2 regions of the Streptomyces bottropensis ATCC 25435 genome follow, and region 1 is predicted to be linked to the other one. Evidence: riboswitches for the same ligand, from Rfam matches in the RefSeq annotation. Region 1 holds a riboswitch; the other holds the start of a gene.
The links. Region 1 has a riboswitch for glycine ahead of gcvP (aminomethyl-transferring glycine dehydrogenase). Riboswitches for the same ligand answer to the same signal wherever they lie in the genome.

Region 2: another riboswitch for glycine. It lies ahead of gcvT (glycine cleavage system aminomethyltransferase GcvT); the one in region 1 lies ahead of gcvP (aminomethyl-transferring glycine dehydrogenase).

The regions. Positions count from the first base shown of each region.
Region 1 is NZ_KB911581.1:3,820,153-3,824,466, forward strand. Features, by position in the region: gene STRBO_RS0116860 (MerR family transcriptional regulator) at 1-14, shown strand, start outside; gene STRBO_RS0116865 (DNA polymerase IV) at 72-1,424, shown strand; gene STRBO_RS0116870 (PRC-barrel domain-containing protein) at 1,528-1,896, opposite strand; glycine riboswitch at 2,020-2,117, shown strand; gene gcvP (aminomethyl-transferring glycine dehydrogenase) at 2,290-4,314, shown strand, end outside.
Region 2 is NZ_KB911581.1:1,845,880-1,850,193, forward strand. Features, by position in the region: gene glyA (serine hydroxymethyltransferase) at 1-236, opposite strand, end outside; gene gcvH (glycine cleavage system protein GcvH) at 255-632, opposite strand; gene gcvT (glycine cleavage system aminomethyltransferase GcvT) at 757-1,884, opposite strand; glycine riboswitch at 1,920-2,042, opposite strand; glycine riboswitch at 2,043-2,139, opposite strand; gene STRBO_RS0108290 (AAA family ATPase) at 2,356-3,024, shown strand; gene STRBO_RS0108295 (enhanced serine sensitivity protein SseB) at 3,113-3,889, shown strand; gene STRBO_RS0108300 (enhanced serine sensitivity protein SseB C-terminal domain-containing protein) at 4,087-4,314, shown strand, end outside.

The DNA.
Region 1 (4,314 bases):
ACCGGGCGGTCTGAGGGGCGCCCCAGGCTCAGGGTGGGGCGTTGTCAGTGGCGTAGGGCAGCATCGGAGCTGTGAGAACCGCGCCCACGATCCTGCATCTCGACATGGATGCCTTCTACGCCTCGGCGGAGCAGGCGTCGAAGCCGAGTCTGCGGGGGAAAGCCGTTGTCGTCGGCGGGCTGGGGCCGCGCGGGGTGGTCGCGACCGCCTCGTACGAGGCGCGGGTCTTCGGGGTGCATTCGGCGATGCCGATGGCGCAGGCGCGCCGCCTCGCGCCGAACGCCGCGTATCTCACGCCGCGCTTCGGCTTCTACCGGGCGATCAGCGATCAGGTCATGGGGTTGTTGCGTGCGCTGTCGCCCCTGGTGGAGCCGCTGAGCCTGGACGAGGCGTTCGTGGATCTGGAGGCCGGGGGCGCGGCCTCGGACGAGGCGTCGGCACGGCTCGTCGGGGAGCGGTTGCGTGCGGACATACGGGCCATGACCGCGCTGACGGGCTCCGTCGGGCTCGCGGCCTCCAAGATGCTCGCGAAGATCGCCTCCGAGGAGGCCAAGCCGGACGGGCTGGTGCTGATCGAGCCGGGGATCGAGCGGGCGTTGCTGGGACCGATGTCCGTGCGGATCCTGCCGGGGGTGGGCCCGGCGACCGGGGACCATCTGCGGCGGGCCGGGATCACCACGGTCGAGGAGATCGTGGAGGCGGGTGAGGGCGAGGTCGTACGACTGCTCGGCAAGGCCCACGGACACGGGCTGTACGCGATGGCGCTGGCACGGGACGACCGGGCGGTGGTGGCCGAGCGGGACACGAAGTCGGTATCGGTGGAGGACACGTATGACGTGGACATCCACGACCGGGTACGGGTCCGGATGGAGGTGCGGCGGCTCGCGGACCGCTGTGTGCGCAGGCTGCGGGAGGCCGGACTGTCGGGGCGGACGATCGTGCTGAAGGTGCGGCGCTACGACTTCTCGACGCTGACCCGGTCCGAGACGTTGCGGGGACCCACGGACGATCCCGCGGTGGTGCGCGAGGCCGCGGCCCGGCTGCTGGAGGCCGTGGACACGACGGGTGGAGTGCGGCTGCTGGGGGTCGGGGTGAGCGGGCTCGCCGACTACACGCAGGAGGATCTGTTCGCGCAGGCGGCGGGAGAGCCGGAGCTCGTCGAGGAGGATGCCGGAGGCGGCGTGGAGGTGCCTGTGGCGGAGGAGAGCGAGGGCGGGGAGCGGATCTTCAGGGCCGGGCACGATGTGCGGCACGCCGAGTACGGGCACGGATGGGTGCAGGGGAGCGGGCTCGGGCGGGTGACCGTGCGGTTCGAGACGCCGCTCGATGCGGGGCCGGGGCGGGTGCGGACGTTCAGGACGGACGACGCCGCGCTGGAGCCGGCGGAACCGTTGCCGCTGGTGCCGGGTGGGGTGCTGGGCTGAGGTCCACGGGGGCGCCGGGGGCGCCGGGGGCGTGAGGGCGCGTCGGCCGTCCGGTGCTTTCGTGGCGGCTGCGGCTGCGGCTGGGGCTGTGGCGGGGAGCGGCTCAGGTGTCGTCCCGCTTCGCCACGTCGCCGAAGTCGTGGTCCAGGGGCTGCGGCGGGGCTATGTCCAGGCCGTAGTGGTGGTAGAGCTGGAGTTCCTGCTCGGGGGAGAGGTGGCGGCCCACGCCGAAGTCGGGGGCGTCCTTGATGAGGGCGCGGTCGAAGGGGATGCGGAGGGTGCCCTCGTACAGTTCGCTGGGCTCCAGGGGGACGAAGGCGTCGCGACCGAAGAAGCCCATGCGTATCGCGGCCCACTCGGGGATGCCGGTGGCGTCGTCCAGGTAGACCTCATCCACGGTGCCGATCTTGCTTCCCTTGCGGTCGAACGCCTTGCGGCCGATCAGGTGGCGCGGATCGATGTCGGTCTGCACGGGCCCTCCAGGTGGTCGCCAAGGGGTCGCGAATCGTCTCTCACACTACGAAAAGGCACATCGGGAGCGGCGGCCACTCGAAGACCAGTGCGTTGCCCGCGCTGATACGCTGGCAGCGGCTGCTGACCCCGTGCGGGAGAGTCCTCCGGACACCATCCGGCAGGCGCCGAAGGAGCAAATCCTCCCCGGAATCTCTCAGGCCCACGTACCGCACGGACGAGGTCACTCTGGAAAGCAGAGCGGGTGCCACGGCTCCCGCTCTCACCGACGGTGAAAGCCGGTCCGTACCTGGACCGGTGAAGCTCTCAGGTTGAGATGACAGAGGGGGAGGCCGTCGGGGCGCCCGTGCCGTGGTGCCCCTCGAAGGTCGTGTCAGACCAGGAGGCCTCCGTAATGACCGCCCATCGCATTCCGCTTTCCGAGCTCGAACAGGGAATCCCCTTCGAGCGGCGCCACATCGGCCCGGACGCCGAGGCCCGGGCCAAGATGCTCGCGCACGTCGGGTACGGCTCGCTGGACGAACTGACGGCGGCCGCGGTCCCGGACGTGATCAAGAACGCCGAGGCGCTGGACCTCCCCGGGGCGCGTACCGAGGCCGAGGTGCTCGCCGAGCTGCGTTCCCTCGCGGACCGCAACCAGGTGCTGGGCTCGATGATCGGGCTCGGGTACTACGGGACCTTCACGCCGCCCGTCATCCTCCGCAACGTCATGGAGAACCCGGCCTGGTACACGGCCTACACCCCGTACCAGCCCGAGATCTCCCAGGGGCGGCTGGAGGCCCTGCTGAACTTCCAGACCATGGTCGCCGAGCTGACGGGGCTGCCCACCTCCGGGGCCTCGCTGCTCGACGAGGGCACCGCCGCCGCCGAGGCCATGGCGTTGTCGCGGCGCATGGGCAAGAACAAGAAGGGCCTCTTCCTCGTCGACGCGGACGCGCTGCCGCAGACGATCGCCGTGATCCGGACCCGCGCCGAGCCGGCCGGTGTCGAGGTCGTCGTCGCCGATCTGAGCGAGGGAATCCCGGCCGACATCGCCTCGCGCGACATCAACGGGGTGCTGCTGCAGTACCCGGGCGCCTCCGGTGTCGTACGGGATCTCAAGCCGGTCGTCGAACAGGCCCACGCGCTCGGCGCGCTCGTCACCGTCGCCGCCGATCTGCTGGCGCTGACCCTGCTGGCCTCACCCGGTGAGCTGGGCGCCGACATCGCCGTCGGGACCACGCAGCGCTTCGGTGTGCCGATGGCCTTCGGCGGGCCGCACGCGGGTTACATGGCCGTGCAGGAGAAGTTCGCGCGCAGCCTGCCCGGGCGGCTGGTCGGGGTGTCCGTGGACGCCGACGGACACAAGGCGTACCGGCTGGCCCTGCAGACGCGGGAGCAGCACATCCGCCGGGAGAAGGCGACCAGCAACATCTGTACGGCGCAGGTGCTGCTCGCCGTGATGGCCGGCATGTACGCCGTCTACCACGGGCCTGAGGGGCTGCGGACCATCGCCCGGCGTACCCACCGGTACGCCACCGTGCTCGCCGCGGGGCTCACGGCCGGTGGGATCGAGGTCGTGCACGGGTCGTACTTCGACACGCTGACCGTGCGGGTGCCGGGCCGGGCCGGTGAGGTCGTGGCCGCCGCCCGGGAACATGGCGTGAACCTGCACCTCGTGGACGCCGACCTGGTGTCGGTCTCCTGCGACGAGACCACCACGCGGGCCCAGCTGGGCGCCGTATGGACCGCGTTCGGCGTGGAGGGTGACGTGGGGGCCCTGGACGCCGCCGCGGCGGACACGCTGCCCGAGGCGCTGCTGCGGTCGGACGACTACCTGACGCACCCGGTCTTCCACGACCACCGCTCCGAGACCGCGATGCTGCGCTACCTGCGCCGGCTCGCGGACCGGGACTACGCGCTGGACCGGGGCATGATCCCGCTCGGCTCCTGCACGATGAAGCTCAACGCCACCACCGAGATGGAGCCGGTGACGTGGCCCGAGTTCGGACAGCTGCACCCGTTCGCGCCCGCCGAGCAGGCGCAGGGCTATCTCACGCTCATCCGTGAACTGGAGGAGCAGCTCGCGGAGGCCACCGGGTACGACAAGGTGTCCCTGCAGCCGAACGCCGGCTCGCAGGGGGAGCTGGCGGGGCTCCTGGCCGTGCGCGGGTACCACCGTGCGAACGGTGACGAGCAGCGGACGGTGTGCCTCATCCCGTCCTCCGCGCACGGCACCAACGCGGCGAGCGCCGTCATGGCCGGCATGAAGGTCGTCGTCGTGAAGACCGCCGACGACGGCGAGATCGACGTCGAGGACCTGCGGGCGAAGATCGAGCAGTACCGCGACGAGCTGTCCGTGCTGATGATCACGTACCCGTCGACGCACGGGGTGTTCGAGGAGCACGTGGCCGACATCTGCGCGCAGGTGCACGACGCG
Region 2 (4,314 bases), 2.0 Mb from region 1:
ATGGCGATCTGTTCGGTGACGTCGACGTGTTCGCAGCCGCCGTAGTAGCGGCGGCCGGGGTAGCCCTCGGCGTATTTGTTGGTGAGGACGGTGCCCTGGGCCTGCATGACGGCGAGGGGGGCGAAGTTCTCGGAGGCGATCATCTCCAGGGTGGACTGCTGGCGGTGCAGCTCGGCGTCGACGGCGGCGGCGACCTCGGGGTCCAGCTCGTGCAGGGGAGTGTTCAGCAGCGACATGCGTACGACCTCGTCTTCTCAGCCGGCGGTGTGGGCGGCGTACTCGTCGGCGGAGAGCAGGTCGTCCGGCTCCTGCGCGACACGTACCTTGAACAGCCAGCCGCCCTCGAACGGGGCGGTGTTCACCAGCGACGGGTCGTTGACGACGTCCTCGTTGATCTCGGTGATCTCACCGGACACCGGCGAGTACAGGTCGCTCACCGACTTGGTGGACTCCAGTTCGCCGCAGGTCTCGCCCGCGGCCACCGTGGAGCCCACGTCGGGAAGCTGGGCGTAGACGACATCGCCGAGCGCGTTCGCCGCGAACTCCGTGATGCCGACCGTCGAGACGCCGTCCTCGGCGACCGACAGCCACTCGTGCTCCTTGCTGTAACGCAGCTGCTGGGGGTTGCTCATGGCCTGAATTCTCCTGTACGCGGGGGAGTGGTGATGAAGGGGGGACGGCTGAAACCGCTGTTGAGCAGCGCGGATGTGCCGAGGGTCACGCTCGGTACGACTACGGGCGAACGCTACGAAGGTGTCACTTCTGCCGCTTGTAGAAGGGCAGCGCCACGACCTCGTACGGCTCGTGGCTGCCCCGGATGTCCACGCCCACACCGGCGGTGCCCGGCGCGGAGTGCGTGGCGTCGACGTACGCCATGGCGATCGGCCTGCCCAGCGTCGGGGAGGGCGCTCCGGAGGTGACCTCGCCGATCACCTGGCCGTCGGCGACGACCTGGTAGCCGGCGCGCGGCACCCGGCGGCCCTCGGCGACCAGGCCCACGAGGACGCGCGGCGGGGCCGAGGCGGCACGCTCGGCGGCTGCCGCCAGCGCCGTGCGCCCGACGAAGTCGCCGTCCTTCTCGAACTTCACGACCCGCCCGAGCCCGGCGTCGAACGGCGTCAACGCGGTGGACAGCTCGTGCCCGTACAGCGGCATGCCCGCCTCCAGGCGGAGCGTGTCCCGGCAGGACAGCCCGCAGGGCACGAGACCGACGCCCTCGCCCGCCTTGGTCAGCGCCTGCCACAGCTCGACGGCGTGCTCCGGCTTCACGAACAGCTCGAAGCCGTCCTCGCCGGTGTAGCCGGTGCGCGCGATCAGCGCGGGGACCCCGGCGACCGTGCCCGGAAGGCCCGCGTAGTACTTCAGACCGTCGAGGTCGGCGTCGGTGAGGGCCGCCAGGATGCCGGGCGACTCGGGCCCCTGGACGGCGAGCAGCGCGTACGCGTCCCGGTCGTCCCGCACCTCGGCGTCGAACCCGGCGGCACGCTCGACGAGCGCGTCCAGCACCACCTGGGCGTTGGAGGCGTTCGCGACGACGAGGTACTCCGTGTCCGCGAGCCGGTAGACGATCAGGTCGTCGAGGATGCCGCCGTCCTCGCGGCAGATCATGGTGTAGCGGGCGCGGCCGGGCTTCACACCGCCGATGTTGCCGACCAGCGCGTGGTCGAGCAGCGCGGCGGCGCCGGGACCGGAGACGGTGATCTCGCCCATGTGGGAGAGGTCGAAGAGACCGGCCTTCGTGCGGACGGCGAGGTGCTCGTCGCGCTCGGAGCCGTAGCGCAGGGGCATGTCCCAGCCTGCGAAGTCGGTCATCGTCGCACCGAGGGCACGATGCAGGGCATCGAGCGCGGTACGGCGCGATCCAGCGGTGGGGCTACTGCTCATCGGTTCTGCTCCCAGGGCATGACAGGCGAGGGCGATCCTCCCCTTCTGTCATCGGAACCTGAGAGGTTCACCGCGACCGCGCGTACCGGTGGTCGTGGTTTGCACCTTGGGTGGAGCCGGCCCCTACGGAAGAGGCGCGGCCCGCTTTTCAGATGTGCCTCGCCCGCGCGGTATCTGGGCCTGAGAGATTCAAGGGAGGGACTTGCTCCTTCGGCGCCCCAGCGAGACTGCTGGGAGCTCTCCCGCGCGGATTCAAGCGGCCGGTATGCAGTTGGCGCGCACATCATTGCACGCATCGACGCGGCGCGGCAGGGGGACCTTTCACAGGTAGGGGACGACGAGGGGAAGCGGACACAGTGGTTCGTAGCACTCTTGTGGCAGGACGAGGACCGAACCAGGAGGGATCGGGCATTACCTTTTCTTTACAATCTGTGGGGATGGGTCTCCATACCCCTGGGGAGGACGATCACGGTGAACAGGACCACGGCGTACGCGACCACTTCGGGCATCGCCATGCCCAAGCAGCCCGTCGTACCGGCCGGTGAGGCGTGCGGCCCGTTCCCGAGGGCGGTCGTCCGCGACCTCAGGGAGCGTGCCGGGCGCAGCCCGCACGGACTGTCCTTCGGCCCGCAGGACCTGGTGGTGGTGACCGGGCTCCCCGGCAGCGGCAAGTCGACACTGATGCGGCGGAGCGTGCCGGGCGTGCGGATCGACTCCCAGGACACCCGCGACCGGTTCGACGCGCGCTTCGCCCGCCACCTGCCGTACGCGGCCTACCGGCCCTTCGTGCGCCTCGCCCACTACGCGGGGCTGCGGCGCGCCCTGCGCTCGGGGGAGGGCGTCGTCGTGCACGACTGCGGGGCGCAGGCATGGGTACGAAGCTGGCTCGCCCGGGAGGCCAGGAGGCGGGGCGGCACCCTGCATCTGCTGCTGCTCGACGTGACACCCGGCGAGGCGCGGGACGGGCAGCGGGAGCGGGGGCGAGGGGTGTCGCGGTACGCGTTCGCGCGGCACCGGGGTGCCATGACCAGACTGCTGCGGGGGGTCGAGGAGGGACGGCTGCCGCAGGGGTGCGGGGCGGCGGTGCTCCTCGACCGGGCGGCGGCGGACGTCCTGAAGCGGATCGACTTCGTGGGGTAGCGGGGCGCCCCGGAGGGGCGCGCCCCCGGCCCGGAAGCAATTAAGGTGCAGGGACAACAGCATCACGGAGCAAAGCGGTAGGCAGCAGATGGACTTCCCGGCGGACTTTCCGGCACAGGCGCATCCCCACGGGCACGGCGGGTGGCCCGGCAACGAGCTGGAGGAGGTGCTGTCCGCGTCGCTCGGCGTGCCCCAGGCCGGGGCGCGGATCGTGGAGGTGCTGGCCCGCAGCTTCGTCTGGGTGCCGCTGCCGGAGGGCGGCGGCCCGCAGAGCGGTCAGCTCGATCTGCCCACGATGGAGTTCGACGGCCAGGCGTACGTGCCGGTCTTCACCTCCGAGGAGCAGTTCCGCCAGGTCGTCGGCCACCACATGTCGTTCACGATCGCCCCGGCCGTCGAGTTCGCGCGCGGTCTGCCTCCGCAGATCGGCCTCGCCCTGAACCCGGACGGCGTCGTGGGCATGCCCTTGCCGCCGCCCGCCGTGGCCGAGCTGTGCCGGGCCGGACGGACCCCGCTGGACGGCACGGCGAACGGTGCCCGCGTCCGTCTCTTCGAACCGGACTGGCAGGACGACCCCGTGGACTTCCTCGCGGCCGCCTCCGCCGAGTTCGCCGCGACCGGGGTGGTCCTCTCCGCCCGCCGCTGCCTCGCCACCATCGAGACCGCCGCCCCCGTCATGTTCATCGGCGTCGAACTGGCTTCCTGGGAGGCCGACCGCGGCCTCCCCCTGGCCGCCCTCGGCAGGGCCCTGGCCAGGACGCCGGTTCCCTGGCCGGTCAACATGGTCTTCCTGGACGTCGCCCAGGACCCGGTGGGGGACTGGCTCCGCGAGAAGGTACGGCCGTTCTACCAACAGGGCTACTGATCAGTGCTTCTCGAAGGGGCGCGGGGCAGTGACATCACGCGGCTCCGCCGCGTGGGCGCGACCAGCCACGACGCGCCCGCCCTCCGTGACGCACGACAACCCCCGAGCCCTGACCGGCTCAACCCGCACACCACCTAAGCTGTTTCCCACCACCAGGGTCCACCACCCATCACGGTCCACATCGAAGGGCGGCCAACGTGAGCGCGAGCGGCAGCCGCATCGCCACCGGGCAGGTCGAGCACATGCTGCGGCAGGTGACGCCCGGGCGTTACGACGCCTACGAGGCGCTGCTGCGTGCCCTCGCCACCCCGTCCTCCGGCCAGATCTGGATGCTGCTCTGGCACGGCCAGGGCGGCTCCCCGGACGCGCAGTACGGGAACATGGAGGTCGAAGGGTTCAACTACGCCCCGTGCGTGACCTCCGCC